Regions from separate parts of the Mycobacterium jinjuense genome, predicted to be linked through region 2. Evidence: riboswitches for the same ligand, from Rfam matches in the RefSeq annotation. Region 2 holds a riboswitch; the other holds the start of a gene.
The links. A riboswitch is a leader RNA that binds a small molecule or an ion and turns the genes downstream of it on or off. The one in region 2 is predicted to bind S-adenosylmethionine.
Positions count from the first base shown of each region.

Region 1: linked by a shared signal. The riboswitch ahead of QGN32_RS04125 (ADP-ribosylglycohydrolase family protein) and the one ahead of QGN32_RS06210 (bifunctional o-acetylhomoserine/o-acetylserine sulfhydrylase) in region 2 are both predicted to bind S-adenosylmethionine.

Region 1 is NZ_CP142362.1:832,280-853,429, forward strand. Features, by position in the region: gene QGN32_RS04115 (hypothetical protein) at 1-564, opposite strand, end outside; gene QGN32_RS04120 (hypothetical protein) at 634-1,014, opposite strand; gene QGN32_RS04125 (ADP-ribosylglycohydrolase family protein) at 1,007-2,554, opposite strand; SAM riboswitch class IV at 2,536-2,647, opposite strand; gene nrdF (class 1b ribonucleoside-diphosphate reductase subunit beta) at 2,706-3,668, opposite strand; gene QGN32_RS04135 (flavin-containing monooxygenase) at 3,846-5,366, opposite strand; gene QGN32_RS04140 (TetR/AcrR family transcriptional regulator) at 5,464-6,204, opposite strand; gene QGN32_RS04145 (geranylgeranyl reductase family protein) at 6,355-7,536, shown strand; gene nrdE (class 1b ribonucleoside-diphosphate reductase subunit alpha) at 7,571-9,688, opposite strand; gene nrdI (class Ib ribonucleoside-diphosphate reductase assembly flavoprotein NrdI) at 9,706-10,149, opposite strand; gene QGN32_RS04160 (redoxin NrdH) at 10,191-10,439, opposite strand; gene QGN32_RS04165 (NAD(P)H-dependent oxidoreductase) at 10,945-11,517, opposite strand; gene QGN32_RS04170 (TetR/AcrR family transcriptional regulator) at 11,586-12,194, shown strand; gene QGN32_RS04175 (DNA polymerase IV) at 12,191-13,267, shown strand; gene QGN32_RS04180 (AAA family ATPase) at 13,269-14,459, shown strand; gene QGN32_RS04185 (SDR family oxidoreductase) at 14,456-15,316, opposite strand; gene QGN32_RS04190 (TetR/AcrR family transcriptional regulator) at 15,335-15,976, opposite strand; gene QGN32_RS04195 (cytochrome P450) at 16,107-17,585, shown strand; gene QGN32_RS04200 (2-isopropylmalate synthase) at 17,661-18,152, opposite strand; gene QGN32_RS04205 (PAS and ANTAR domain-containing protein) at 18,412-19,107, shown strand; gene QGN32_RS04210 (sulfite exporter TauE/SafE family protein) at 19,216-19,968, shown strand; gene QGN32_RS04215 (phosphotransferase family protein) at 19,965-21,029, opposite strand; partial or broken gene poxB (ubiquinone-dependent pyruvate dehydrogenase) at 21,059-21,150, opposite strand, start outside.
Region 2 is NZ_CP142362.1:1,264,830-1,273,749, forward strand. Features, by position in the region: gene yhjD (inner membrane protein YhjD) at 1-456, opposite strand, end outside; gene trpS (tryptophan--tRNA ligase) at 477-1,493, opposite strand; gene QGN32_RS06195 (STAS domain-containing protein) at 1,671-2,300, opposite strand; gene ephH (epoxide hydrolase EphH) at 2,602-3,435, shown strand; gene QGN32_RS06205 (NADP-dependent isocitrate dehydrogenase) at 3,432-5,699, opposite strand; SAM riboswitch class IV at 5,873-5,995, shown strand; gene QGN32_RS06210 (bifunctional o-acetylhomoserine/o-acetylserine sulfhydrylase) at 6,039-7,385, shown strand; gene metX (homoserine O-acetyltransferase MetX) at 7,385-8,518, shown strand; gene QGN32_RS06220 (class I SAM-dependent methyltransferase) at 8,526-8,920, shown strand, end outside.

The DNA.
Region 1 (21,150 bases), 430 kb from region 2:
GGACACCCGAGCGTCGTCGGCCCTGCCGCGGACCTGCACCGTCATGCTGCGGTTCTCGCCGGCAGTGGCGGCGCGGGACCGGTCGATCAGATAGTCGAGGTCGCTGCGCGACGGTTCCTCCAGTAACTCGACGCGGTGCGCGTCAGCGAGGTCCACCAGGCTGACCGTCCCTGATTCCGCCCGTATTACGAGCAGCCGACGCATGTGTTGCTCACCGGCACCGTCGACTCCGATCACCTCGCCCTGATGTCGCTGATCGCCGCAGTGCACCTCGACGGCCCGCCCGCGCAGCGCGTCGAGCAGGCCGAGCAGCGCCTCACCCGATTCGAACAGCAGGTTGCGGCGGCCCAGCTCGGTGCGCGGATCCGAGGGAGTGTCGAATCCGACGGTGCCCACCGACATGTCGCCGTCGACGACCGTCACCGACAGCGACTTGAGCACGTCCTTCATGTCGTCGCGTCGAAACGTCAGATCGAAATCCCCGTCGATCGGCCCGCCGCGCTCCACGAAGGCGACGCCGTGCTTGTACATGATCAGTCGATTCACCTCGGGCGGTACGTTCATTCGTCGAACCTATCGGTGGCCACCGACACGAGGTTTCAGCGACCTACTCGGCCGAACCTCCACGCGCCGTCAGCCCCGAAACTCCCCTTCCGTCGTCTCGTGGAGCTTGGCTCGCCGGTACGGTGCACCGCGACCCACATCGAACCATTGGCAGCCCAGGCAAGCCGCATGGTCGATGGAGGGTACCGCGTCGAGGACGACGCCGGGGTGCCGCGACGGCCAGGCTTCGGGGTCATTCCCGTATACCGATTCGTATGTGCGACGCAGATATTCACGCTGGTCCCAGAATCGGCGCGCGATATTCACCCCCGTCGAACCTCGCTTCCAGTCGATCCAGTCGGTCACCATCGCCGGCGGGAACATCGCATCCCAGTACGGTCCCCAGGTACTCGAGTAGCAGGCCGACAGTTGCGTCGAAGACCTCTTGGGTCCGCTGTGGGGGTTAGTCATTACCACTCCTCACGAACGTGCCGAGGTAGGGTCTCAGGCGCCGCAACGCCATCCAGAATTCCGGCCGTGGATTCACGGCTGGCAACACCACGCGGATGTCCTGAAGCGCTTCGAAAATGTCGATGTCACGGCGCCGTGACCCGTACAGCGCGGCGACAGCGGGGGCACGGTTTGTCACCGTCCAGTCATGCACGAACACCTCGCGCCCCTCGGCGCGAAGTCCCTCGATCGCGCGCACCGTGTCGAGGAGTACGAAGTCCAGGTTGGCATTCGCTCCCCTTTCGCCCTCCAAACCCACGTCGAGGTGTGTTACGCCGCATGGAATTCGCCCGTCGGCAACCCGGCACAGGGAGACGACGGCGTCGATACCTTTAGGCAGTTTGTCGAGCGAGGCGGCGGCTCCGATCCACAGGTAGTCGTCGCGCGGGTGACGCATCGGCCGCGGAGGCTCACGCCGGGCCCCGTGGGTGTAGTCGAACCGACGAATGACTTCGGAATCGACGATCTTCGTGGCGAGATGAGCCAGTAGGTGGGTGTTGAGCCCCGGCCAGCCCTTCAACGCCAGCCGCCACTGCCACGGCACCGCCGACACACCGTGGCGAGCGCCGACCAATCCACCCGCAGCGGAGGCCACGGTGTCGGTGTCACCGCCTGCGCGGACGGCTGCCTCCAGCACCAACCGCAGGTGGTCGGCACGGAACACCTCGGCGGACGGGCACTCGGTCGGCGCCGACGTCGTGACGATGGCCGACCACGCGCACTGCATCGCCGGCACCACGTGACTGTTCGTGTCGGCGAACTCCGAGGGTTTCGCCCGTTCCGCATCGTCGATGCGCGAACGCCACAGTTCTCGCCTCTGAGAATCGATATGGTTCAAGCCGATTCGGATATCCAGTTGCCCGGTCAACACGGCATGGCGGATCGCCGCGCACCAGAGCACACAGGCATCAGCGGAGTCGGGGCCGGGATGGGTGAGTTCGCTCACGGCCCGGGCTACCGTGACGAGCCCACGTTCGTCGTCGAGGTAGCGCAACGCGACCGGAGCGGCCCGGGTCAGCACGCCGCTGCTCGCAGGGCGACCCGTCCTGTCAGCGAACGCGGCGGCTTCGTCGCGAACCGCGTGAGCGGTGGCTCCCCTTTGGCCGGCAGCAAGGAGAATTTCCCAGGTCCGTCGTTCGACGTCCTTGGCGTTGCGCGCCCACCACTGCCACCGTTCGACAAGGGCGTCAAGAGAATTCTCGAAGCGCAGATTGGCTCGAGCGGCCAATGCTTCGGCGACCGCGATCGCCATCGAGGTGTCGGCGGTCCATTCGCCGGGCTGAAACCGGCCCCTACCACCTCCTATCATCGCGACGGGGTGATCGGACGGCACGAACCCTCCGAACTCATAGCCGGCACCGAGTGCGTCGCCGGCCGCGGCTCCGACCAGGACGCCGACGGCGCGATCACGTTGTAGAGCAGTCAGATCCGATTGTGACGAGTCCACAAGTACTCCCGGAAGATCCCGGGCCTTCGGTGAGGAAGGCGCTCTTACCCACACCGGTTAGTGCGGGCCGCTTCGTCATCCGAGCCACCCACGAGCGTGGGGTTGGCGCACCGTCAAGTCGGAGCTTGGCGACGGTGTCTCGTGAAGCAAGCCAAGGTTACCTCAGCCGGCCGACAAAACGGCAGGCCTAGATGCGAAGGACGCGCTAGAAGTCCCAGTCCTCGTCTTCGGTGACGACGGCCTTGCCGATCACGTAGCTCGAGCCCGAGCCCGAGAAGAAGTCGTGGTTCTCGTCGGCATTGGGTGACAGCGCCGACAAGATGGCCGGGTTGACGTCGGTCTCGTCACGCGGGAACAGCGCCTCGTAGCCGAGGTTCATCAGCGCCTTGTTGGCGTTGTAGCGCAGGAACTTCTTGACGTCCTCGGTCAGCCCGACACCGTCGTAGAGGTCCTGGGTGTACTCGACCTCGTTGTCGTAGAGCTCGAAGAGCAGCTCGTAGGTGTAGTCCTTGAGCTCGGCCTGCCTGGCGGCGTCCTCGAGGGCGAGGCCACGCTGGTACTTGTAGCCGATGTAGTAACCGTGCACGGCCTCGTCGCGGATGATCAGCCGGATCATGTCGGCGGTGTTGGTCAGCTTGGCCCGGCTGCTCCAATACATCGGCAGGTAGAAGCCGGAGTAGAACAGGAAGCTTTCCAGCAGCGTGGAGGCCACCTTGCGCTTGAGCGGTTCGTCGCCCTTGTAGTACTGCATGACGATCTCGGCCTTGCGCTGCAGGTTCGGGTTCTCCTCCGACCAGCGGAACGCGTCGTCGATCTCCGCGGTCGAACACAGCGTGGAGAAGATGTTGCTGTAGCTGCGCGCGTGCACGGACTCCATGAACGCGATGTTGGTGTAGACGGCTTCCTCGTGCGGGGTCAGCGCGTCGGGGATCAGGCTGACCGCGCCGACGGTGCCCTGGATGGTGTCGAGCAGCGTCAGGCCGGTGAACACCCGCATCGTCAGCTGCTTCTCGTGGTCGTTGAGCGTGTTCCACGACGGGATGTCGTTGGACACCGGCACCTTCTCCGGCAACCAGAAATTGCCCGTCAGCCGGTCCCACACCTCGGCGTCCTTCTCATCCTGCAGACGGTTCCAGTTGATCGCCGAGACACGGTCAATCAGCTTCATGCCATCACTCACGAAAACCCCATTTCGCCACAGAAGTAGGTCGCCGAACCGGCAGTTTCGACACTACCCCTGGGGGGCGATTTCCACCCGCAGCACAACATCGTGTGTTTGGCGTGTCGCCTCCCGCCGGGGAATGTTACCGGTCCGGCCAATGTGAAATCGCGATCTCAGCGCACACTAGGCCGCGGCGCGCCGCCCGCCGAAGAATCGGTACTCCGACTTGTCGAACTTGCGGGTCGCCAGCCAGTACTGCCAGGTCATGCCGCTCCACAGCGTCCGGTTCACCCCGTGCTCGTCGAGATACCAACTCCGGCATCCGCCGGTGCTCCACACGGTCCCGGCGAGTTCGTCCTGCAACTGTTCGTTGTAGCGGTCCTGAGCCTCGCGCGTCGGTGCCAGCGCCTGTGCGCCGGCGCGGTCGACCGCCGCGATGGCCTGGGCGGCGTAGCGGATCTGCGACTCGATCATGAACACCACCGAGTTGTGCCCGAGCGCGGTGTTCGGACCGAGCAGGAAGAACAGGTTGGGCATGTCGGCCACGGTGATGCCGCGCAGCGCCGCGATGCCCTCCCGGTTCCACCGGTCCACCAGGTCTTCACCACGCGGTCCCTTGATGTGGACGTAGGTGTAGGAATCGGTGACGTGAAAACCGGTGGCGAATACCACCACGTCCACATCGCGTTGGGTGCCGTCGGCAGTGACGATGCCCGTCGGCGTGAACCGCGTGATCGCGTCGGTGACCACCTCGGTCTTCGGGTCGGCGATGCCGCGGTAGTAGGTGTCGGAGTTGAGGATTCGCTTGCAGCCGGCGCGGTAGTCCGGGGTGAGCTTGCGACGCAGCTCGGGATCCTTGATCGACTTGCGGATATTCCACTTGCCGAGCAGTTCGCCGATTTTCAGTAACCGCGGTTCGCGCGTCATCGCGAAGCCCACACCCTCGTGGATCCAGTAGATCCCGGCGCGCATCAGCTGCCGGGTGGCCGGCACGTTGGTGAACATCTCGCGCATCCACCGTGGAATCGGGTTGTTCGGCCGCGGCATCACCCACGCCGGTGTGCGCTGGAACAGGTGCAGCGCGCCGACGTCCGTGACGATCTCGGGCACGATCTGGATCGCGCTGGCGCCGGTGCCGATCACCGCCACCCGCTTGCCCGCCAGGTCGACACTGTGGTCCCACTCGGCGGAATGGAAAGCGGCACCGGTGAATTCGTCGAGGCCGGGGAACTCGGGAACGAGGGGAATATGCAGCCCGCCGGCTCCGGAGATCACGAACTGCGCGACGAACTCGCGGCCGTCCTTGGTGAAGACGTGCCAGCGGTGCTCGCTCTCGTCCCAGTGTGCTCGGTCGACGTGGGAGCCGAACCGGATGTAGCGACGTAGTCCGTACTTGTCGGTCACGCCCTTGAGGTAGTCGAAGATCTCGGGCTGAAACGACCACATGTGGCGCCAGTCGGGCTTGGGTTCGAAGGAAAACGAGTACATGTGCGACGGGATGTCGCAGGCGCACCCGGGATAGGTGTTGTCGCGCCAGGTGCCGCCGATCTCGTCGGCCTTCTCCAGGATCAGGAACTCGACGTTCTGGCGTTGCAGCGCGATGGCCATCCCAAGACCGGAGAAGCCGGTGCCGATGATCAGGGCGCGGGTGTACACCGGTTGTTGGGCGGTGGTGTCGTCGGCCGTCTGCTCGGCAACCGTCATGGTGGTCTCCCCTGCTTTCCGTATGGGCCGTTCCTGGGAACGCCGGTACCGGGTACTTGTCAGTGTCCGGCGCGGAAGGCGACGTGTCAACGCGCCGTCAGGCGACGGGCTGCTGCTTGCGAACCGCGGTGTGAATCGGCTGGTCGGGGTCGATCTGGATACCCAGCAATTCGGCCGTGCCGTTGATCGCACCCACCATGATCGTGGTCATGTGCGCGATGAACTGGTCGGTGGGCATACGGCGAGGTCCGTCGTCGGCGGCGCTCAGCCACCAGTCCGTCGCGGACGCCGCGGTACCGAAGATCGCGAACGCGGCGAGCTCGAAGGCGGCAGGATCGGGTGCCAGGTCCTTGAGTTCCGCGCTGAACATGTCCGCGACGGCCAAGGTGATCTCACTGCCCTTGTTGACCGTCGTCATCGCGGCGGCCGACTTGTCGGCGAACCGTCCCCGCAGCAGGAACCGCACCACGTTCGGATGCTCTTCCACCAGATCGACGTAGTGCGCGACGCCGCGGCCGACGATCTGGCGCGCTGAGTCGTTCTCCACATCGATCGACGGGATGATCGCCGCCCACAACATGTCGCGCATGCGCTGGCCGATCTCACCGAACATGTCCGACTTGTCGGTGAAGTGGCGATAGATCTTGGGTTTGGCGGTGCCGGCCTCCTCGGCGATCTCGCGCACACTGACATAGGGGCCGAGGCGGTCGATGGCGCGGAAGGCGGCGTCGACGATCTCGGCGCGCACCTTCTTGCGGTGCTCACGCCAGCGTTCGCTGCGGGCGTCCACCTTGGCACCCGGCTCACCACTCGAGCGTGGCCTCGACCCTCGTCGCACCCGGCTACTCTACCGCTCAGGCGCTGCTGACCTGCTCAGACCATGCAGCACCGTATTTCGCGCGGCATCGGCGAGGCAGCTCCGTCCAGCGAGGAAGCCGTGCCGGCGCGAGTACTATCGCTGCGACAACCGTTTGACGAGATGAGTTTCATGACGCAGCGATACGACCTGATCATCGCGGGTGGCGGACCCTCGGGCTCAGCCGCCGCGTGGCAGGCTGCTCAGACCGGCGCGAAGGTCGTGATGCTGGACAAGGCCGAGTTCCCGCGCGACAAGCCGTGCGGCGACGGCCTGACCGCCCGCGCGGTGAGCTATCTGCAGAAGATGGGGCTGGCCGACGAGGTCGCCACCTTTCATCGCGTCAACCGTGTCACGGTGTTCAGCCCCAGCCGGTGGGAGCTGTCGTTCCCGCGCCGCCCGGGTATGCCCGACCACGGCCACACCGTCAGCCGCACACATCTGGATACGGTGCTGCTCAAGCATGCCGAATCCGCGGGCGCCGAGGTGCGCCAAGGCGCGGAGGTGACCGGGCCGATCGTGGAGAACGGCCGGGTGGTCGGCGTGACGCTCAAGGGTGGCGAGAAGGTCCACGGGGACGCGGTGATCGCGGCCGACGGCGCCTACTCCCCCATCAAACGGGCGCTCAAGATCGACTCGGAGTACAACGGTTACTCGGCGATCGCGATCCGTTCGGAGATGCCCGCCAACCGCCCCGACTCCGACAGCCTGGACATCTATCTGAAGTTGGTGTTCGAGGGCGACCAGCTGCCGGGCTACGCGTGGGTGTTCCCGATGGGTCACGGCGTTTTCAACATCGGACTGGGCTACGTCAACAGCTACAAGAACTGGCAGTCGATCAACGCGACGAAGTTCCTCGGCGATTTTCTGCGCACGCTTCCCCCGGAATGGGAGCTGCCGCCGATCGAGGAGCTCAAGAAGAACAAAAGCGTACGAGCCTGGCGCCTGCCGATGGGTTTCACCGCGTGGCCGCCGTGGCGACCGGGCGTCTTGTTCACCGGCGACGCACTGGGCGCGGGCAAGCCCGCCTCGGGCGCGGGAATCTCCAAGGCGCTGGAATCCGGTTTGGCCGCAGGTGAATGCGCGATCGCGGCACTACTGAACGGTGGGCCCGACGACTTCACGAACTACGCGCAGCGCATGGAGGCGGCGTGGGGCCGGGAGTACCGGCGAGGACGCTACATGCACAAACTGATCGGGTATCCGAAGTTGGCCGACGCCGGCGTCAAGCTGATCGACAACGCGGCGTTCCGCGACCGGATGCTCAAGGCGCTGTACAAGAAGGCCCAAGGCCCGCAGCACACCGTCAAGTGACACCGCCGGCCGGGGCGTTGTCAGCGACCAGTCGTCACAACATGCAGCTGACGCAGTTTTCCACCTCGGTCCCTTGTAGAGCCATCTGCCGCAGACGGATGTAATACAGCGTCTTGATTCCCTTGCGCCAGGCGTAGATCTGCGCCTTGTTCACATCGCGCGTGGTGGCCGTGTCCTTGAAGAACAGCGTCAGGCTCAAGCCTTGATCCACATGCTGGGTCGCTGCGGCGTAGGTGTCGATGACCTTTTCGTAGCCGATCTCGTACGCGTCCTGGTAGTACTCCAGGTTGTCGTTGGTCATGTACGGCGCCGGGTAATAGACGCGTCCGATCTTGCCTTCCTTGCGGATCTCGACCTTGCTCGCGATCGGGTGGATCGAGCTGGTCGAGTGGTTGATGTAGGAGATCGAACCCGTCGGCGGCACCGCCTGCAAATTCTGGTTGTAGATGCCATGCTGCTGCACCGACTCCTTGAGCCGCGTCCAGTCCTCCTGATCGGGGATGCGAATGCCGGCGTCGGCGAAGAGCTGACGGACCTTGTCGGTCTTGGGCTCCCACACCTGCTCGGTGTACTTGTCGAAGAACTCCCCCGACGCGTACTTCGACTTCTCGAAGCCCTTGAACGCCGTACCCCGTTCGATCGCAATGCGGTTCGACGCCCGCAGCGCGTGGTACAGCACGGTATAGAAGTAGATGTTCGTGAAGTCGACGCCCTCCTCGGACCCGTAGAAGATCCGCTCGCGGGCCAGGTATCCGTGCAGGTTCATCTGCCCGAGGCCGATCGCGTGAGAGTCGTTGTTGCCCTGCTCGATCGACGGCACCGACGTGATGTGGGTCTGGTCGCTCACCGCCGTGAGCGCGCGGATGGCCACCTCGATCGTCTGCCCAAAGTCCGGCGAGTCCATCGCCTTGGCGATGTTCAGTGACCCCAGATTGCACGAGATGTCCTTGCCGATCTTCTTGTACGACAAGTCCTCGTTGAACTCCGAGGGGGTCGACACCTGCAGGATCTCCGAGCACAGGTTCGAATGGGTGATCTTGCCGTCGATCGGGTTCGACCGGTTCACCGTGTCCTCGAACATGATGTACGGGTAGCCCGACTCGAACTGCAACTCGGCCAGTGTCTGGAAGAACTCGCGCGCCTTGATTTTCGTCTTGCGGATGCGCGCGTCGTCGACCATCTCGTAGTACTTCTCGGTGACCGAGATGTCGGCGAACGGCACGCCGTAGACGCGTTCGACGTCATAGGGCGAGAACAGGTACATGTCCTCGTTCTTCTTGGCCAGCTCGAAGGTGATGTCGGGGATCACGACGCCGAGGCTCAGCGTCTTGATCCGGATCTTCTCGTCGGCGTTCTCGCGCTTGGTGTCCAGGAAGCGGTAGATGTCGGGGTGGTGGGCGTGGAGATACACCGCGCCCGCGCCCTGGCGAGCTCCAAGCTGGTTGGCGTAAGAGAACGAGTCCTCAAGCAGCTTCATGATCGGGATGACACCCGAGCTCTGGTTCTCGATGTTCTTGATCGGTGCACCGTGCTCGCGAATGTTGGTCAGCAGCAACGCAACTCCGCCACCGCGCTTGGACAGCTGCAGCGCCGAGTTGATGGAGCGCCCGATGGACTCCATATTGTCCTCGATGCGAAGGAGGAAGCACGAAACTGGCTCTCCCCGTTGCTTTTTCCCGGAGTTGAGGAACGTCGGGGTGGCCGGCTGGAACCGCCCGTCGATGATCTCGTCGACCAACTTCTCGGCCAGCGCCGTGTCACCGGCGGCCAGCGTGAGCGCCACCATCACCACGCGGTCCTCGAAACGCTCCAGATAGCGCTTCCCGTCGAACGTCTTCAGCGTGTAGGAGGTGTAGTACTTGAACGCGCCGAGGAACGTCGGGAACCGAAACTTCTTGGCGTACGCGCGATCCAGCAGCGTCTTGACGAAGTTGCGTGAATACTGGTCGAGCACCTCGCGCTCGTAGTAATCCTTCTGGATCAGATAGTCGAGCTTCTCGTCCTGGTTGTGGAAGAAGACCGTGTTCTGGTTGACGTGCTGCAGGAAGTACTCGCGCGCGGCCAGCACATCCTTGTCGAACTGAATCTTGCCGTCGGCGTCGTACAGATTCAGCATCGCGTTGAGCGCGTGGTAATCCGTCTCGCCCGGCAGCGTGGCCGGCGCGGACGTTACAGGCTCTGCAGCTGTGACGGTTGGTGACACGTCTGGTCCTTCCAAAACTCTTCCAAACCCGATCGGACGGCGTCGACGTCGTCGGGGGTTCCCATCAGTTCGAAGCGGTACAGGTACGGGACGGCGCACTTGCGGGACACGACATCGCCCGCATAGGCGAACTCGGCGCCGAAGTTGTTGTTGCCCGCGGCGATGACGCCGCGGATCAACGACCGGTTGTGCTCGTTGTTGAGGAACGCGATGACCTGCTTGGGCACATAGCCACCGTCGTTGATGTTCGGCGTGGCGCGCCCACCGCCGTAGGTGGGCAGCACCAGCACATAGGGCTCATCGACCTCGATGCGCCCGTGCAGCGGAATCCGGATGGCGGGCAGGCCCAGCTTCGCGACGAAGCGGTGGGTGTTCTCCGAGACGCTGGAGAAGTAGACGAGGTTGCTCACCGCGCTCTCCTTTCTGCTCGTCGAATACCCGTCGAATACCGCTAAGCCGTCGCAGCGACCGCTCCGAGCGCCTTGATGCGGTCGGGCCGGAAGCCCGACCAGTGCTCGTTGCCGACCACGACGACCGGGGCCTGCAGATAACCGAGCGCCATCACGTAGTCGCGGGCTTCGCTGTCGAGGCTGATGTCGACGGTCTCGTAGACGATGCCCTGCTTGTCCAACGCCTTGTAGGTGGCGTTGCACTGCACGCATGCTGGCTTCGTGTACACGGTGATCGAGTGCTGAGTCATCTGCGGTACGGCTCCTCTACAACTGGCACTGCACGGGGACTGGCAACTGGTCGAAAACTTCATCTCGCCGAGATTCATCGAATTTCAGCAGTCCGAAGACCCTGGAAATTCCTGCCGTCCTCCTGCCGACCGAGGCCACCGCCGGTGTGTCGGGACGCCCGACACGACCGGGTTCGGGGGCTCCGGCCGACCCTCGGAGAGCTTGGGAATCGTGGGGCCTGTCGGTGCTCGAAACACTACACCTAGTGTCCGACATTGCGGAGGAATACCAGATGTTCTGAATGACAATCTTGGAATTCCCAGGTCGCGAGCTCGCTTCGGTGCCGACGTCGGCGTGTCGCACGTCACATCCGGCGGGTGTCGCCGCCTTCGGATTCGACGATGCCGTCACCTCGAGCGGGACTGATGCCTGACGGCTTGATCGCAGCCACGAGATGCCAGCGATCAACCCTTCAGCGGGAGTTGCGGTACGACGACAGCAAACCGCCGGCCTAGGCCAAACGAGTCAGCCGACCTCGGCTGCCAGCTTGCCGATGATGTGGCGCAGGTTTGCGGCCACCTCGGCGTCCTCCCGCGGATGCCTGCCGTCAAGCGCCTTGGTCGGCACCGAAAGCTTGAGGTCCTTGACGACGCGCGGCCCGGCTATCGCGAAGCTCTTACGCGTCTCGTCATGCGCCCACTGGCCGCCGTAGCGCCCGAGCGCCGCGCCGACGACCGCAAGTGGCTTGCCCTTGATCGCGCTGTTGCCCCACGGTCGCGACAACCAGTCGATCGCGTTCTTCAGCACGCCCGGGATACTGCCGTTGTACTCGGGCGTGACGACAAGGGCGGCGTCCGCATCGGCCGCGGCGCGCCGCAGTGCCACCACGGGTTCGGCGACGTCAGCGTTGTCGATGTCCTCGTTGTAGAAGGGCAGCTCACCGAGCCGGTCGAACCACTGCAGGGTGATTCCGTCGGGAACGGTCTCCCGCGCCAGTTCGACCAACTGCCGGTTGACCGATGCCGCCCGCAAGCTGCCCAACAGCACCAGCACCTTGGTGTTCGAGGTGTCCGACACTTCCATGGTCCCTTCGTTCATCGTGAAGATCCTCGCACAGCAGAACCGGACTGCAGTCCGAATAATTCCTTCTGAATTAAACTGCTGACATGGCCGCTCCTCGTCCCCTCAATGAGCTGCCGATCACCGATCAAGCTCCGCACGAGCGCGGTGACGCCGCACGCAACCGCGCCCTGCTTCTCGATGCCGCGCGGCGCCTGATCGCCGAGCGCGGCGCCGATGCGGTCACCACCGATGACATCGCCGCGGCGGCCGGTGTCGGCAAGGGCACGCTGTTCCGCAGGTTCGGCAGCCGTGCCGGTTTGATGCTCGTCCTGCTCGACGAGGACGAGAAAGCCCATCAACAGGCGTTCCTGTTCGGTCCGCCGCCCCTGGGTCCGGGTGCTCCGCCGCTCGAGCGACTGCTGGCGTACGGCCGCGCCCAGTTGAAATTCGCGCACACCCACCACGCGTTGCTTTCCGATGCCAATCGCGACCCACAGACACGGTTCAACGCCCCCGCGACGCTGCACCACCGGCATGTTCGGGTGTTACTCGAATCGGCCAACACCTCAGGAGATCTCGACGCGCAGGCCGCCGCGCTGCTGACGCTGCTGGACGCGGACTACGTGCACCATGAACTCAACGAGCGGGCTAACACGCTCGAGTCACTCGGCGACGCGTGGGAAACGGTGGCGCGCAAGCTCTGCGGCCAATGAAGCACTGGGTCCTGCATGTCGACCTCGACCAGTTCCAGGCCGCGGTCGAGATCCGTCGCAACCCCGAACTCGCGGGCCAGCCGATCATCGTCGGCGGCAACGGTGATCCGAACGAGCCCCGCAAGGTCGTGACGTGCGCGTCGTATCCGGCCCGTAGGTACGGCGTGCATGCGGGCATGCCGTTACGCACGGCCGCCCGCAAGTGCCCCGATGCGACGTTCCTGCCCTTGGACACCGATGCCTACGACGCGGCCTCCGCGGAGGTGATGGGCCTACTGCGCGACTTCGGGCACCCGGTGGAGGTGTGGGGATGGGACGAGGCGTACGTCGGCGCCAACCTCGACGACTCGCACAGCCCGCTGGAGTTCGCCCAGCGGATCCGCGAGGTGATCGCCGCCGAGACCGGGCTGTCCTGTTCGGTGGGTATCAGCGACAACAAGCAACGAGCCAAGGTCGCGACGGGATTCGGTAAGCCGGCGAGCACACCGTCAGCGGATGTCGCGCCGGGCGTATACCGGCTCACCGACGAGAACTGGATGGCCGTAATGGGTCCCCGCGGGGTTGACGCACTCTGGGGAGTCGGTCCCAGAACGGCGAAAAAGCTTGCCACGATGGGTATTAACACCGTCGCCGATCTCGCCGCCACCGACGCGACGACACTCACCGAGACCTTCGGTCCGACGACCGGGCTGTGGATCCTGCTCCTGGCCAAGGGCGGCGGTGACACCACTGTGAGTGCGACGCCATGGGTACCACGCTCACGCAGCCATGTCATCACCTTCCCCCGCGATCTCACCGAACGCGGCGAAATGGAATCGGCAGTAATCGATTTGGCTCGGCAGACCTTGACCGAGATCATCGAGCAGCACCGGGTCGTCACCCGGGTGGCCGTGACGGTGCGCACCAAGACCTTCTTCACCAGAACCAAGATTCGCAAGCTTCCAGAGCCGACGGTCGACCTGAACCTGATCACGCGGACGGCGCTCGACCTCCTCGGCCAGTTCGAACTCGACCGGCCCGTGCGACTGCTGGGCGTGCGACTGGAACTGGCTTCGCCCGAAGGCGGGTACTGAGATGCTGCACACGGTCGCCATCCGGGGATACCGGTCGCTGCGCGATATCGTGCTTCCGCTCGCCGGGCTCACCGTGGTCACCGGCGCCAACGGGACGGGGAAGTCGTCGCTGTATCGGGCGTTGCGCTTGCTGGCCGACTGTGGCCGCGGCGAGGTGATCGGATCGCTGGCGCGTGAGGGCGGAGTGGAGTCGGTGCTGTGGGCGGGACCCGAGCAGCCCAGCGGCGCGCGCCGCACCGGGCGGGTCGAGGGCACGACGCGGACCGGCCCGGTGTCACTCGAAATGGGATTCGCATCAGACGACTTCGGCTATCTCGTTGACCTCGGCCTGCCTCAGATGGCCGGCCACGGCTCGCTGTTCGCGCTCGATCCGGAGATCAAACGCGAGGCGGTGTTCGCCGGCCCCGTCATGCGCAACAGCTCGACCCTGGTGCGCCGCACCCGCGACTATGTCGAGGCAAGCGCGGAGTCCGGGCGCAGTTTCGACAAGCTGTCACAGTCGCTGCCGCCCTATCGCAGCGTGCTCGCCGAATTCGCCCACCCCGGTGCGCACCCGGAACTGACGCGGGTGCGAGATCGACTGCGCGACTGGCGTTTCTATGACGGGTTCCGCGTAGATGCCGCCGCACCCTCGCGCCAACGCACCGTCGGCACCCGCACACCCGTGCTCTCCGACGACGGCAGCGACCTGGCCGCCGCGATCCAGACCATCATCGAGGCCGGCCACGACGACCTCCAGCAAGCCATGGCCGACGCCTTCGACGGGGCGACGGTGTCGGTCACCGTGCACGACGGCCTGTTCGATCTGCAACTGCATCAACCCGGCATGCTGCGCCCGCTGCGGGCCGCCGAATTATCCGACGGCACGTTGCGATTCCTACTTTGGGCCGCCGCGCTGCTGAGCCCGCGGCCGCCGTCGCTCATGGTACTCAACGAGCCGGAGACGTCCCTGCACCCGGACCTCGTGGACCCGCTGGCGTCGTTGATCCGCGCCGCGGCGGACACCACCCAGGTCGTCGTCGTCACCCACTCCAAAGCGCTGCTCGACCACCTCGACACCGTCACCGTCGGCGATGCCGCCAAGACCGAAGTGTCCGCCGTGGAAATCCCGCTGTACAAGGACTTCGGCGATACGCGCGTCGAGGGGCTGGGCCTGCTCAGCACGCCGCCGTGGGACTGGGGCAAGCGCTAACCGCGTTGCGTCGCCGGCCGTAACGCCTTGGTGAACAACACGTTCGCCTGACGCATCGCGACGCTGTACGGCCACCACAACGTGCGCTTGAACAGGTACAGCGCTCGGATGTCGGCCGAGGTGTAGATCAGGAACCGGTTACGGCGGACGCCTTTGAGGATGCACTCGGCGGCGTGCTCCGGCGATACGGCGTGCCCGCCGAACCGATCGGTCCACTTCTTGACCCGCGGGTCTTCCCGGTCCACGCCGGCTATCTGAACCGTCTGCACCAGAGGCGTTTTCACCGCACCCGGGACGACCACGGATACGCCGATCCGGTGCCGTGCCAAGTCGAAACGCAACACCTCCGACATACCACGCAACCCGTACTTGCTCGCGCTGTAGGCCGCATGCCACGGCAGCGCGACGAGGCCGGCCGCCGACGACACGTTGACGATATGACCACCCGCGCCGGCGGCGACCATCGGCGGCACGAACGCCTCGATGACGTGGATCGGACCCATCAAGTTTATGTCGACCATCGACTTCCAGTGCTGGTGCGTCAACGTGGAGACCGTGCCCCACGCCGACACTCCCGCGATGTTCATCACGATGTCCATCGCGGGATGGCGGGAGTGGATGTCGTCCGCGAACGCGACCACCGCGTCGTAGTCGGAGATATCAAGAGCGCGGTACTCGGGTACCTCGGCGCCCAGCGAGCGCGCGTCGGCGACTGTCGTCTCCAGGCCCTCGGGGTCTCGGTCAGTCAGGTAGAGCTCGGCGCCCTCGGCGGCCAGCTTCAACGCGGTCGCCCGGCCGATACCGCTGGCGGCCCCGGTGAGAAAACAACGCTTGTTCGCAAAGCCGGTGTGCGCCATGGCGGTCAGGATACTGGCCTAGCTCTCCCGCTCCTCGGACGGTCGCGAATTCCCCCAGAACGCCGCCACCCACAACCGCTCGAGGGCGTCGACAGCGCGGTTGGGGTCGATGCCTCGCCCGACGAACGTACTGTCGTGCGTCAGCGTCATCGTCGTCGTCGCGGCCAGCGTCCGGACGAGCGCGGGTAGATCCCCGGAGATGGGGCGGGCGTCGGCGTCGTTCTCCAACAGCGTGATCAGCTTGTCGATGATGCCGTCGTAGAAGTCGTCCATCATCTCGCGGATCTTGGCGTCGGTATTGCGCGCCACCGCACACGCCGACAGCACCGGATCGTCATTGGCGTACACCGCGGCCGCGCTGCCAACCATGCGCTTCGCGAACGCCTCCGGCGTCTCCCCAGGCTCACGGCGCGCGAAGTGGTGGGTCAGGCTGTCGAGCATCTCGCCGGCGCCGGCCAGGATCTCGGCGAGCACCGCGTACTTGGAGTCGAAATAGAAATAGAAACCGGACCGGGCGACGCCGGCGCGTTCGCTGATCGCGCTGACGGACAGGTCCGCGAACGGCTGCTCTTGCACCAGGCCGCGGACGGCATTGATGATCGCCTCGCGCTGCCGGTCGCCACGGCTGCGACGGTGCTGCGATGCTGGTTGGGCGGTCATCTTCCTAGACCTTCGCACCGCGGCGCGCCAGAACAAAACTTGACATGCGTCAAGTATGCCATCCAGGATGAGGATGAGAGTGACAACGCCCACAGTGCGGCCACAGTCTTTTTGCTCGAGGAGTACGTGAATGGCGACGATCAGCACCGTTGACTACCTGGTCGACCAGGCGAAGCGGCGGTTGACCCCCACGTTGAACAACCTGCCTCTGGGTCCGATCGAGCGGCGGCTGAACGACCGGGAGTGGAAGCAGTTCGTTCTGGCCGAGCCGCCTCCGAGCAGTGGACTCAAACCGGTCATGGGTGACGCCGGCCTGCCGATCCTCGGCCACATGATCGAGGCGTTCCGGGGTGGTCCCGAGTACGTACTGCAGGTGTACCGCAAGTACGGCCCGGTGCACTACGCCTATTCGCCTGCCCTGTCGTCGGTGTCTGCGCTCGGGCCGGACGCCACCCAGGCCGTCTTCTCCAACAAGAATAAGGACTTTTCGCAGAAGGGCTGGCATCCGGTCATCGGCCCGTTTTTCAACCGCGGCCTGATGATGCTCGATTTCGAAGAGCACATGTTCCACCGCCGGATCATGCAGGAGGCGTTCACCAGGACCCGGTTGACCGGCTACGTCGAGCACATCGACAAGGTGGCGTCGAAGGTGGTGGCGCAGGACTGGGCGGCCAACGACGCGCGCTTCCTTCTTCATCCGGCCCTCAAGAAACTCACCCTCGATATCGCCTCGGTGGTGTTCATGGGTCACGAGCCGGGCACCGACCACGACCTGGTCACAAAGGTCAACGAGGCCTTCGCCATCACCACCCGCGCCGGCGGAGCCATCATCCGCACCAGTGTGCCGCCCTTCAAATGGTGGCGGGGACTGCAGGCGCGCAAGGTGCTCGAGGCCTACTTCCAGGAGCGGGTGAAGGAGCAGCGGGACTCCGGCGGCACCGACATGCTCACCGTGCTGTGCCACACCGAGGACGAAGAGGGCAACAGGTTCACCGACGAGGACATCGTCAACCACATGATCTTCCTGATGATGGCCGCCCACGACACCTCGACGTCGACGCTGACCACGATGGGCTACCACTTGGCCGCCAACCCGGAGTGGCAGGAGCGTTGTCGTGACGAGTCGTCGCGGCTGGGCGACGGTCCGCTGGACATCGAGGCCCTGGAGAAGCTGGAGACACTCGACCTGGTGATCAACGAATCGTTGCGGCTGGTCACACCGCTGCCGTTCAACGTTCGTCAGGCGGTACGCGACACCGACCTGCTCGGTTACTACATTCCGGCGGGCACCAACATCATCACGTGGCCGGGCATGAACCATCGGCTGCCGGAGCTGTGGACCGATCCCGACAAGTTCGATCCGGACCGGTTCGCCGAGCCCCGCTCCGAGCACAAGAAGCACCGTTACGCGTTCGCGCCCTTCGGTGGCGGCGCACACAAGTGCATCGGCATGGTGTTCGGCCAGTTGGAGATCAAGACGGTGATGCACCGGCTGCTGCGCAAGTACCGTCTCGAGCTGGCGCGACCGGGTTACAAACCGCGCTACGACTACGCGGGTATGCCGGTGCCGATGGACGGTATGCCGCTCGTGCTGCGTCCGCTGCACTGACGTTCTTCGCCGCGAAACGGTATTCCAGCAGTAGAAATTCGAGTGACGGCCTGCTGGAAAACAATTTCGCGGAACTCAGGCGTCGGACAGTAGGCGGTTCGCACACGCGATGACCGCGCTCAGCGCGGACTGTGTCGGGTCGTCGGACAGGCCCATCGCCCACTTCGACCGCATTCCATCGGAACCGCGGATGAACGTGGCGGTGCGCTCGCCCGCGTGTATCTGGTGGAAGGCGGTCATTTCCAGCGCAATTCCACGGTCGTAGAGCATCGACGTCAGCGCGGCGACAGGACCCGACGCCGCCGCCGACGTCGTGCAGATCCGGTCTCCGATCGCGAGCGTCGCCTGATAGTTGCGCGCCTGGGGCCCCAGCCTGGTGGCGGGGCGATCTCCGTCGAGGCAGCTCCAGTTGCCCAGCCGCAAGGGACCCGAACTGGGCGCATACTCGGCGAGAAACGATTCGAAGGACATCGCGTCGGCCTCCTCGCGCAGGTCGCGGGGAATCGGGGCGTCGACGTGGGCCGCGAAAGCTGCGCTGGTAGCGGATTGTGTTGCGAACGAGGTCATGTGCCGGTCTTTTCTTCGAAAGAAGGTGACCGACTACGTAGCGACGACCCACAGCGAGGGGTCGGTCAGGATCAGACCCCGCTGCGGGTTGCTACTACGAGTCGCCTCGGCACGCGTCCGATCGTAGCCGCCCGCGTATGCGGCCGCAAAGAGAATTCGGTTCGCAAACTGTAGGTGTGTTTTCGCATTACGGCTGGTCTTTCCCTCTACCTTTTGGGATCGTGTGTTCCTACTTCTGGTGTCCCGATGAGCTGGGGGGATGATGCGAAACGTCGGCACGGTCAAAGGCGAGAATTCGAACGCGATCGATGAATCGACGTCCGTCGGCGAACGCGTGGGGTCGTTCCGCTACTTTCGCACCGAAGACCGCTGGGAGTGGTCAGACGCCGTGGCCCAGATGCACGGCTACCCGCCTGGCCAGGCGCAACCCAGCACCTCGCTGGTGATGTCGCACAAGCACCCCGATGACGCGGCCAGCGTTGCGTTGCTGATCGAGACGGTGACCGGAGAGGGCCGCCCGTTCAGCAGCCGCCACCGCATCATCGACACGCTCGGCCACGTCCGTCCCGTTCTCGTGATCGGCGAACGACTGCACGACGACAACGGCGACATCATCGGCACCCGGGGGCTGTACGTGGACCTCAGCGACGTCGAGGACACCGCCACGGTCGACGCGGCGGTCCCCGACTTCACCGAGCACCGGGCGGTCATCGAGCAGGCCAAAGGCCTGTTGATGATGACCTACGGCATCCCGGCCGAGCGCGCCTTCGACCTCCTGGTGTGGCGCTCGCAGGAGACCAACACCAAGCTGCGCACACTGGCGTCGCAGATCCTCGAGGACTTCACCAGCGAGCTGCGGGTCTCCGACGACATTCGCCAGCGAGCCGACCACCTGCTGCTCACCTCCCACCGGCGCATCCGGCGATTGGGCGGCGAGAGCAGCAACGCCTGCTGAGGCGCGGGCCCGAGCGAGGACTGTCTCCCCCCACGGCCCTATCGTGAGGCTGGTGTCTACCGGTCATGCGCAGCTTTCCGCATGGCCGGAGCCTCTTTCGGGCCGTCGATGAACTGGGTCCTGCTGTTCGCCGCTGGCGTACTCGGCGGGCTCACCGGCAGCATCGCCGGCCTCGCCTCGGTGGCCACCTATCCCGCCCTGCTGCTGTTCGGGCTGCCGCCGGTGACGGCTAACGTGACCAACACCGTCGCGCTGGTGTTCAACGGCGTCGGATCGGTACTGGGGTCGCGCCCCGAACTCGAGGGACAGGGTCAGTGGATCCGGCGCATCGTGCCGGTCGCCCTACTCGGCGGCGCGGCCGGTGCCGCGCTGTTGCTCTCGACGCCCGCCGAGAGCTTCGAGAACGCCGTACCGATCCTGCTCGGCGTCGCGTCGATCGCGATTCTGCTCCCACGACGCGCGTCGGGCGAGACCGACAGCCGGGGCCGATACCGTGCGAGGCTCCTCGTCGAGACCGGCGCCGTCTTCCTGATCTGTGTCTACGGCGGCTATTTCGGTGCGGCCGCGGGGGTGCTGATGCTTGCGCTCCTGCTGCGCACCGGCCACGCTTCACTCGCGCACGCCAATGCCGGCAAGAACGTCATCCTCGGCGTGGCGAACGCTGTTGCTGCCGTGGTATTCACGCTGCTGGCGCCGGTGCACTGGTGGGCGGTATCGGTGCTGGGCCTTGGCTGCCTGATCGGCTCCCGGCTGGGCCCCATCGTCGTCCGGCATTCACCTGCCGGACCGCTTCGGGTCGCGATCGGCGCGGCGGGTGTGGCGCTGGCGCTCAAACTCGGAGTCGACACCTACAGCGGCTAGAGCTCGAAAGGGCTGTCCCCCTTGACCACTCGGGTGCCCAAGTCGATCAGGTTCTGCGCGTTGGCGTGCAACCGCTCCCCCGCGTCCCGGCTCGCCTGGCCGACCAGGTAACGCGACCAGGTGCCCTCGATGACGATGCCCAGCTTGAAGCACGCCATCGCGATATACCAATCGAGGCTTGATGTTTCGCGGCCGCCGGCGGCGTGGTAAGCCTCGAGGAGGTCGCGCCGGCTGGCGAGTCCGCCGAGCGCAGCCAGTCGTGCCCCCGCGGTTATCGTGTTGGTTTCCAGCGGCCAGCAGATCAACATCCAGCCCAGGTCCAGTAGCGGGTCGCCGATCGTGCACATCTCCCAGTCGACGAACGCCGCCAACTCGGGCTTGTCGCGACGCAGCAACACATTGCTCAAATGCGGGTCGCCGTGCAGGACCCCTGGACGGCCCTCCGGCGGCAAGTTCGATACCAGCCACCCGGCGAGTTCGGCCACCGCCAACGACGCGGGGTCGTACCGGTCGTGCCGATAGCTCTCGAGCAGCCGCAGGAACTGCGGAACCTGACGCTCCAGGAACAGGCCGGGCCGCTTGAGTTCGGCCAGCGGGCTGCCTTCCCATTCGACCTGCCCGAGCATCGCCAGGCTCGCCGCATACGACAGGCCCACCCGATGGCGCATCGCCGGATCGCGCACATAGGCCTCGGCCATAGCGTCGCCGGGGTTGAAGCCGTCGACCTCCTCCATCAGGTAGAACACCACCCCGAGGACGCCGAGGTCCTCACAGCCGGCGATGAAGCCCGGATGGGGCACCGGCGTTCCCGCGAGCGTGCGTAGCGCCGCGATCTCGCGCAGCATCGTCTTGTCGCTGGTCGGCCGCGGATGCGCCGGCGGCCTGCGCAACACCATGGGCCGGTCGTCGACGCGCAGGCGAACCACGATGTTCTGCGTCCCGCCGGTCAGCGGTTCGACGTTGCTGACCGTCGACCCCAGACCCTGCCCACGGACCCAGTGCTGCAGGGCGGCTTGGTCTTCCTTGCTCAGTGTCGGAAGGTTCTGCGCGTCGTCGGGCATGCAGTCATCGTGTCAGGTCGGGTGCGCGCTCAGTCCAGGATCCGACGCGCCACGTTCGTCGTCACCAGATCCAGCAATTCGTCTGCCCGGCCGGCCAGGATCGTCCTGATGGCGTACAGCG
Region 2 (8,920 bases):
CGACAGCTTGGTGCGCAGGAAGCCCGGGCGGCCGCGCCGCGTCAGGCCCCACATCTGGCTCAGCGCCTCGCGCAGGTTGGCCATCCAGCCGACCCCCGCCCACGCCGCGGTGAGCAGCCCGATGACCCCGACCGAGGTGCGGGACTCGATCGCCGAGTCCATCAGCTCGACCAGTTGGGTGGCGATGTCGCCGGACACCGACGCCCTGATCCGGTCCTGGATCTCGGCGAGCAGTTCCGGTTGGCTGGCCAGAATGAAACCGGCGATCGCGAATCCGACCATCAGCAGCGGGAACATCGCGAAGACCGTGAAATAGGTGATGCCCGCGGCGTAGAAGTCGCCCTTGCTGTCGGTGTAGCGCTGCTGGGCCCGCATGACGTGGTCGAACCAGCCCCATCGGGCACGCAGCCGACCGACGATTCCCGGCTTGTCATCCGGCTCCGCCGGGGTTCTCATCGCCAAGCCTCCCCAAAGTTTCAGCCGCGTGGCTGCAGAAACCCTAACCGGTCATAAACTCGCCGCAGAGTCTTCGCAGACACATCGCGCGCGCGCTCTGCACCGGCCGCCAACACCGATTCGAGTTCGCCGGAGTCGGCGAGCAGTTCGTCGACCTTGGCCTTGATCGGGCCGACGAACTCGACGACGGCCTCGGCGGTGTCGGACTTCAGGTCGCCGTACCCACGCCCCGCGTATCCGTCGACGAGCTTTTCCACGTCGGTCCCGGTGACCGCCGACTGGATGGTCAACAGGTTCGACACGCCGGGTTTGGCGTCGGGGTCGTAGCGCACCTCACGCTCGCTGTCGGTGACCGCCGAGCGAATCTTCTTGGCCGATGCCTTCGGATCGTCGAGCAGGCTGATCAGCCCGGCGTCGGTGCCCGCGGACTTGCTCATCTTCGACGTCGGATCCTGCAGGTCGTAGATCTTGGCCGTCGCCTTCGGGATCATCGGATCTGGGATGACGAAGGTGTCGGGGAACCGGGAGTTGAACCGTTGCGCGACATCGCGCGCCAACTCCAGGTGTTGGCGCTGATCCTCGCCGACGGGCACCAGGTCGGTGTCGTACAGGAGCACGTCGGCGGCCATCAGCACCGGGTACGTGAACAGCCCGACGGTGGTGGCCTCGCTGCCTTCCTTCTGCGACTTGTCCTTGAACTGCGTCATCCGCGACGCCTGGCCGAACCCGGTGAAACAGCCCAGCACCCAGGACAGCTCGGCATGCGCCGGGACATGGCTCTGCACGAAGATCGTGCTTCGGTCGGGATCGATGCCGAGTGCCAGATACTGCGCCGCGGTGACCAGGGTGCGCCGCCGAAGTCCCTCGGGATCCTGCGGAATTGTGATCGCGTGCAAATCCACCACGCAGAAGAACGCGTCGTGGTCGTCCTGCAGACCGACCCACTGCTGGATCGCGCCCAGCGCGTTGCCCAGGTGTAGCGAATCGGACGTGGGTTGCACACCGGAGAAGACGACAGGTTGCGGGGAACTGCTCATGGTCATCCGATCATTTCACGCGACCGGTACTCGACCGTCACCGCCAGGCGTGGACTTCGACTCCCAATGCCGCACGGCCTGGCTGGCCGGTGGCGGTGCAAGGCCGCGCGTCACCCCCTCCAGAAGGCGGTGACGGTAGCGCGGTTTGACCTGTGACTCAGCCTTGCCCCATGGCCATCAGCACCGTTTGCAGTCCACAGTCGTAATAGACCGATGCCCTTGCTGGCCCTGAGCCAACGTCCGCAATCCTTCGTCCAACGAAGCGACGACTGGCAAGTCAGCCTCGTTCACGACGCGCAGGAGAACATCAACCGCCGTGCTGGTGATCAGTACCCAGTCCCGGCCAGCCCGGTGACACTTCTCAGCGAACAAGACTGTGGCCCGATGACCAGCGACGCTGAGGAAGTCGACGCGGCTGCAGTCCAGCACCAACGGGTGATCCACGTGGACATACCCGACGAGGTAGTCGCTTACCTGCTCGGCATCGCAGGCGTCTATTTCACCGCTCAATTCGATCACGGTCGCGGGCGGCCGGGGATAGCTACACATGCGCACAGCAAGACTGGTGGCGTCGACGGTGCGGGAATCGGTCGACGCTTGGGTGAGGTCGTGGTGTCTAGTGCCCGTCGAACCACTCCTCGTCATAGCGGCCTCCGTTCTCGTCCTTCCTGCGCGGTTCGGCATACATACCCCCCTATAGCGGCCTTTACCCATCGAGAACCTGGCGCCGCCCGACACCATTTGAAGCGCCGCTTGCCCCCTTAACTCGACGCGGCGCTGAAGCTTTGAGCCGGTCCCCTTCCGCATCCCAATCCCTGATCACGGCTTCACCTCCCAAGCTCAACCGAGCTTATGCCCGCCGGCGAAATGAACGAGGGCAATCGGCCTCAGACTTCTACCTTGAACCTGACTTGATCTCGTTCTCCGTGTGGTCGATGTTCCGGCCGCCGCGAACCACGGCACCGCGGTCGGTCAGCGTCGCCATCCGCGCAGCCCAACGCAACCATGAACCGTTCCTTCTCGAGCTGATGATGTTCACGACCGCCAGGTCCGGCAGACCATACGACCTACTTGCGGTACCGGCGGTATCGCCTTTAGTCTCGGGCTGATGACCGAGCGCGCACCGATCCACGTCGGAACCGGCGAGCCCATGCTGTTACTGCACCCGTTCATGATGTCGCAGAACGTGTGGAAAAAGGTCGCTCCGCTGATCGCCGACACCGGACGCTACGAGGTTTTCGCGCCCACCATGCCCGGCCACAACGGCGGCGTGAAGGGGCACCGCTTTCTCGACACGCCCGAATTGGCCGATGACGTCGAACGCAGGCTCGACGCGCTCGGCTGGGACACCGCGCACATCGTCGGCAACTCGCTGGGCGGCTGGGTGGCCTTCGAGTTGGAGCGCCGCGGTAGGGCTCGCACGCTGACCGGTATCGCACCGGCCGGCGGGTGGACCCGGTACACGCCCGCCAAATTCGAGATCATCGGCAAGTTCCTGGCCGGCCTTCCGGTATGGCTGTTCACGCTCGTGTTTCGTCAACATGTCCGGAAGTTGCCGTTCGCCCGGTTCCTCGCTCACTTCCCCATCAGTGCCAGTCCGGACCGCCTGTCCGATGAAGATCTCGTCGACATCATCGACGACGTCACCCACTGCCCGGCCTATTACCAGCTGTTGGTGAAGTCGCTGCTGACGCCGGGGCTGTTGGACCTGGCCGAGGGCACGTGCCCGACCCGCCTGGTGATCTGCGAGAAGGACCGGGTGCTGCCGCATCCGCGGTTCACTCGCCATTTCACCGCCAAGCTGCCGTCGAGCACCGAGATCACCCACCTCGACGATGTCGGGCACATTCCGATGTTCGAGGCGCCGCAGGTCGTCGCCGACCTGATCGTCGACTTCGTCGACCGCTACGCATCGCCACCCAGGGAAGCGACCGGGAGCTAAGCCTCGGTTACCGCCTGCACCGTCGCACCCTCCAGCACCGAGTTCAGCGTCTTACTGGGCCGCATCACGGACGTCGTCTTCTCCGGGTCCGGGTAGTAGTAGCCACCGATGTCGACCGAATCTCCCTGCACCTCAGCGAGTTCGTTGACGATCTTCTCCTCGTTCTCGGCCAGCGACGAGGCCAGGTCTGCGAAGTGGTCGGCGAGTTCGGGGTCCTCGGTCTGCTCGGCGAGTTCCTGCGCCCAGTACATCGCGAGGTAGAACTGGCTGCCGCGGTTGTCCAACTCGCCGGTCCTGCGTGACGGTCCCTTGTCGTTGTCCAACAGCTTTCCGATCGCGGAGTCCAGCGTCTTACCCAACAGAATGGCCCGCTTGTTCTCGGTCTTGCGCCCGATGTCCTCGAAACACGCTCCGATGGCCAGGAATTCGCCGAGCGAGTCCCACCGCAGGTGGTTCTCCTCGAGCAGCTGGTGGACGTGCTTGGGCGCCGAACCGCCCGCACCGGTCTCGTACATGCCCCCACCGGCCATCAACGGCACGATCGACAGCATCTTCGCGCTGGTGCCCAGTTCCAGGATCGGGAACAGGTCGGTCAGGTAGTCCCGCAGGATGTTCCCGGTCACGGCGATCGTGTCCTGTCCGCGGATCAACCGTTCGAGCGTGTACCGCATCGCCCACACCTGCGGCATGATCTGGATGTGTAGGCCATCGGTGTCGTGGTCCTTGAGATACTCCTTGACCTTCTTGCGCAGTTCCACCTCATGCGGACGCTCGGTGTCGAGCCAGAACAGCGCGGTCATCCCCGACACCCGCGCCCTGGTGACCGCGAGCTTGACCCAGTCCCGGATCGCGGCGTCCTTGACCACCGGCATGCGCCAGATGTCGCCGGCCTCGACGTTCTGGGTCAGCAGCACCTCGCCGGTGTCGATGTCGACGATGTTGGCCACGCCGTCCTCGGAGATCTCGAACGTCTTGTCGTGGCTGCCGTACTCCTCGGCCTGCTGCGCCATCAGCCCGACGTTGGGGACGGTGCCCATCGTGGTCGGATCGAACTGACCGTGCGTCTTACAGAAGTTGACCATCTCCTGATAGATGCGGCTGAACGTGGACTCGGGGTTCACCGCCTTGGTGTCCTTGGTCCGCCCGTCGGCGCCGTACATCTTTCCGCCGAGCCGGATCATCGCCGGCATCGATGCGTCGACGATGACGTCGCTGGGCGAGTGGAAGTTGGTGATACCCCGGGCCGAATCCACCATCGCCAGTTCGGGCCGGTGCTCGTGGACGGCGTGGATGTCCTGGATGATCTCCTCGCGCTGCGAGGCCGGCAGCGCCTCGATCTTGCTGTAGAGGTCGGACATGCCGTTGTTGACGTTGACGCCCAGTTCGTCGAGCACCTTCTGGTGCTTGGCGAACGCGTCCTTGTAGAACACCTTCACCGCGTGACCGAACACGATGGGATGCGACACCTTCATCATCGTCGCCTTGACGTGCAGCGAGAACATCACGCCGGTCTTGTAGGCGTCCTGGATCTCTTCCTCGAAGAACTCGCACAACGCCCTCTTGCTCATGAACATGCTGTCGATGATGTCGCCGGCCTCGAGCGCGACCTCCGGCTTGAGCACCACAGTCTTTCCGGTCTCCCCGCCCGATTTCGTCTGCAGCACCATTTTGACCTTGCGGTCCTTGTCGAGCGTCATCGACTTCTCTCCGTGGTAGAAGTCGCCCTTCTTCATGGTCGCCACGTGCGTGCGCGACGCCTGCGACCACTCGCCCATGCTGTGCGGATGCTTACGCGCGTATTCCTTTACCGCCTTGGGTGCGCGTCGATCTGAGTTACCCTGCCGCAGAACCGGATTGACCGCGCTACCGAGTACCTTGGCGTAGCGCTCCTTGATCGCCTTTTCCTCGTCGGTCTTCGGGTCGCCCGGGTAATCCGGCAGGTCGAAACCCTTGGCCTTGAGCTCCTTGATGGCGGCTAGCAGCTGGGGCACCGAAGCGCTGATGTTCGGCAGCTTGATGATGTTGGTCTCCGGGTCCTGAGTCAGGCGACCCAGGCGGCCCAGGTTGTCGGGCACCCGCTGGTCTTCGGTCAGGCGGTCGGAAAACTCGGCGAGAATGCGCGCGGCCACCGAGATGTCACTGGTCTCGACATTGATGCCCGCCGGTTCGGTGAAAGTACGAACGATCGGCAGGAACCCGTAGGTCGCCAGCAGCGGCGCCTCGTCGGTCAGCGTGTAGATGATGGTCGGCTGCTCGGCAGTCATGCGGTGTTCTCCCGGCTCGCTTGTCGGTGCGGCCTCGGTCGGTTTCGAGGTCGTTTTCTGTGGCGTCGGCTACCAGTATTGCCTCGTACCTGACGTTGCGTGTGAGCCAGGGGTCCGCGTCGGTGCGATCCCTCGCTGGCATGACGCCGGTGACGTGCGATACGCTTCTCATCGGTCATGAGTGCCAGCGACAAGCCCCGGCTTGCTGGTCGGCAACCCTCCAACCGCGGTGGGGTGCCCCGGGTGATGACCAGGTTGAGTAACCGCTAACAAGCGGCTGCCGGCAAGCGCGGGTCCGTTCTGACGGGCCCCCAGACGCAGATGGAGGTCCGTTCCCGCATGAGCGCGCCAGAAGATCCGACCGCAAAGTGGGCGTTCGAGACCAAGCAGGTCCACGCCGGCCAGACCCCCGACATCGCGACGAACGCGCGGGCGCTGCCGATCTACCAGACCACGTCGTACACGTTCAACAGCACCGAGCACGCCGCCGCGCTGTTCGGTCTCGCCGAGCCCGGCAACATCTACACCAGGATCATGAACCCGACGCAGGACGCCGTCGAGAAGCGCATCGCAGCACTCGAGGGCGGAGTCGCCGCGCTGTTCCTGGCTTCCGGTCAGGCCGCGTCGACGTTCGCGATCCTCAACATCGCCGATGCCGGCGACCACATCGTGTCCAGCCCTCGGCTCTATGGCGGCACCTACAACCTGTTCCACTACACGCTGTCGAAGATCGGCATCGAGGTCAGCTTCGTCGAGGATCCCGACGATCTCGACTCCTGGCGCGCGGCGGTGCGCCCGAACACCAAGGCGTTCTTCGCCGAGACGATTTCGAATCCGAAGATCGACGTGCTCGATATCCCCAACGTCGCCGCGGTCGCCCATGACGCCGGCGTGCCGCTGATCGTCGACAACACGATCGCCACGCCGTACCTGATCCAACCGTTGCGCCACGGCGCCGACATCATCGTGCACTCGGCCACCAAGTACCTCGGGGGCCACGGCGCGGCGATCGCCGGTGTCATCGTCGACGGCGGCACATTCGACTGGACCAACGGCAAGTTCCCCGGCTTCACCGCACCGGACCCGAGCTACCACGGCGTGGTGTACGCCGAGCTCGGCCCACCCGCCTTCGCCTTGAAGGCACGCGTGCAACTGCTACGCGACCTGGGTTCGGCGGCGTCGCCGTTCAACGCCTTTCTGGTGGCCCAGGGGCTCGAGACGCTGAGCCTGCGCGTCGAACGTCACGTGCAGAACGCGCAGAAGGTCGCCGAGTACCTAACCGGACACCAGGATGTCACGTCGGTGAACTACGCCGGGCTGCCGTCGTCGCCGTGGCACGAGCTCGGAAAGAAGTTGGCGCCCAAGGGCACCGGGGCCGTGCTCGCCTTCGAGCTGGCGGGCGGGGTCGACGCGGGCAAGGCCTTCGTCAACGCGCTCACCCTGCACAGTCATGTCGCCAACATCGGCGATGTGCGGTCGCTGGTGATCCATCCGGCCTCGACCACGCACGCGCAGCTGTCCCCGGAGGAGCAGCTGGCCACCGGGGTCACGCCCGGCCTCGTACGCCTGGCGGTCGGCATCGAGGGCATCGAGGACATCCTGGCCGATCTGGAGCAGGGCTTCGCCGCCGCCAAGCCGTTCCGCTCCGGAGCGGTGACCGATCCCAACACCACGGCGGCGTTCTGATGACGATCTTCGAATTGGAAACCGACGTGCCACTGTTGAGTCTGCCCGCCGAGGGCGAGGTCGGCGTCGTCAACATAGGACCGCTGACACTGGAAAGCGGTGCGGTCATCGACGACGTTTCGATCGCCGTTCAGCGCTGGGGTGAGCTGTCGCCGCAACGCGACAACGTGGTGGTCGTGCTGCACGCGCTGACCGGCGACTCGCACATCACCGGACCGGCGGGTCCGAACCATCCGACCCCCGGCTGGTGGGACGGTGTGGCAGGGCCCGGCGGCCCGATCGACACCGACCGCTGGTGCGCGGTGGCGACCAACGTGCTCGGCGGGTGCCGCGGCTCGACCGGTCCGAGCTCACTGCACCTCGACGGCAAGGCGTGGGGCTCACGATTTCCCGTCGTCTCCATCCGGGACCAGGTGGAGGCCGACATCGCCGCCCTGGAGATGGTCGGGATCACCGAGGTCGCCGCGGTCCTCGGCGGGTCGATGGGCGGAGCCAGGGCGCTGGAGTGGATGGTCGGGCACCCGGACAAGGTGCGCTCGGGCCTGGTGCTCGCCGTCGGCGCGCGTGCCACCGCCGACCAGCTCGGCACCCAGAGCTCACAGATCGCGGCGATCAAGGCCGACCCGAACTGGCAGAACGGCGATTACTACGGCACCGGCCTGTCCCCCGATCTCGGCATGGAGATCGCCCGCCGCTTCGCGCACCTGACGTATCGCGGCGAGGTCGAGCTCGACGATCGATTCGCCAACCATCCGCAGGACGGTGAGGACCCGGCGGTCGGCGGCCGCTACGCGGTGCAGAGCTATCTGGAACACCAGGGCCGAAAGCTGGTGGCCCGCTTCGACGCCGGCACGTACGTGGCGCTCACCGAGTCGTTGTCGAGCCACGACGTCGGGCGCGGCCGCGGCGGCATCGAGGCCGCGTTGCGCGGCTGTCCGGTGCCCGCAGTTGTCGGCGGCATCACCTCGGACCGGCTCTACCCGCTGCGGCTGCAGGAGCAGCTGGCCGAGTTGCTGCCGGGCTGCGCCGAACTCGACGTCGTCGACTCGATCTACGGACATGACGGCTTCCTGGTGGAGACCGATGCGGTGTACAAGCTCATCCGCCAAACGCTCGAGTTGGCAGCGAAATGACGGCGCAGTGACCCGTCCGGACCAGGATCGCTCGCTGTCGTTCGGTGCTGAAGCCGCGGCCTATGAGCGAGGCAGGCCGTCGTACCCGCCGGAGGCGATCGACTGGCTGCTGGCTCCAGACGCCGCCAAGGTGCTCGACCTCGGCGCGGGCACCGGCAAGCTGACCACCCGGCTGGTCGAGCGCGGCCTCCACGTGGTCGCGGTCGATCCGATCCCGGAAATGCTGGAGCTGCTGAGCAATTCGCTGCCCGAAACGCCCGCGCTGCTCGGCACCGCAGAGGAGATTCCGCTGCCCGACGACAGTGTCGACACCGTGCTGGTGGCCCAGGCGTGGCATTGGTTCGATCCCGAACGCGCCGTCAAGGAGGTGGCCCGGGTGTTGCGGCCCGGCGGGCGGCTCGG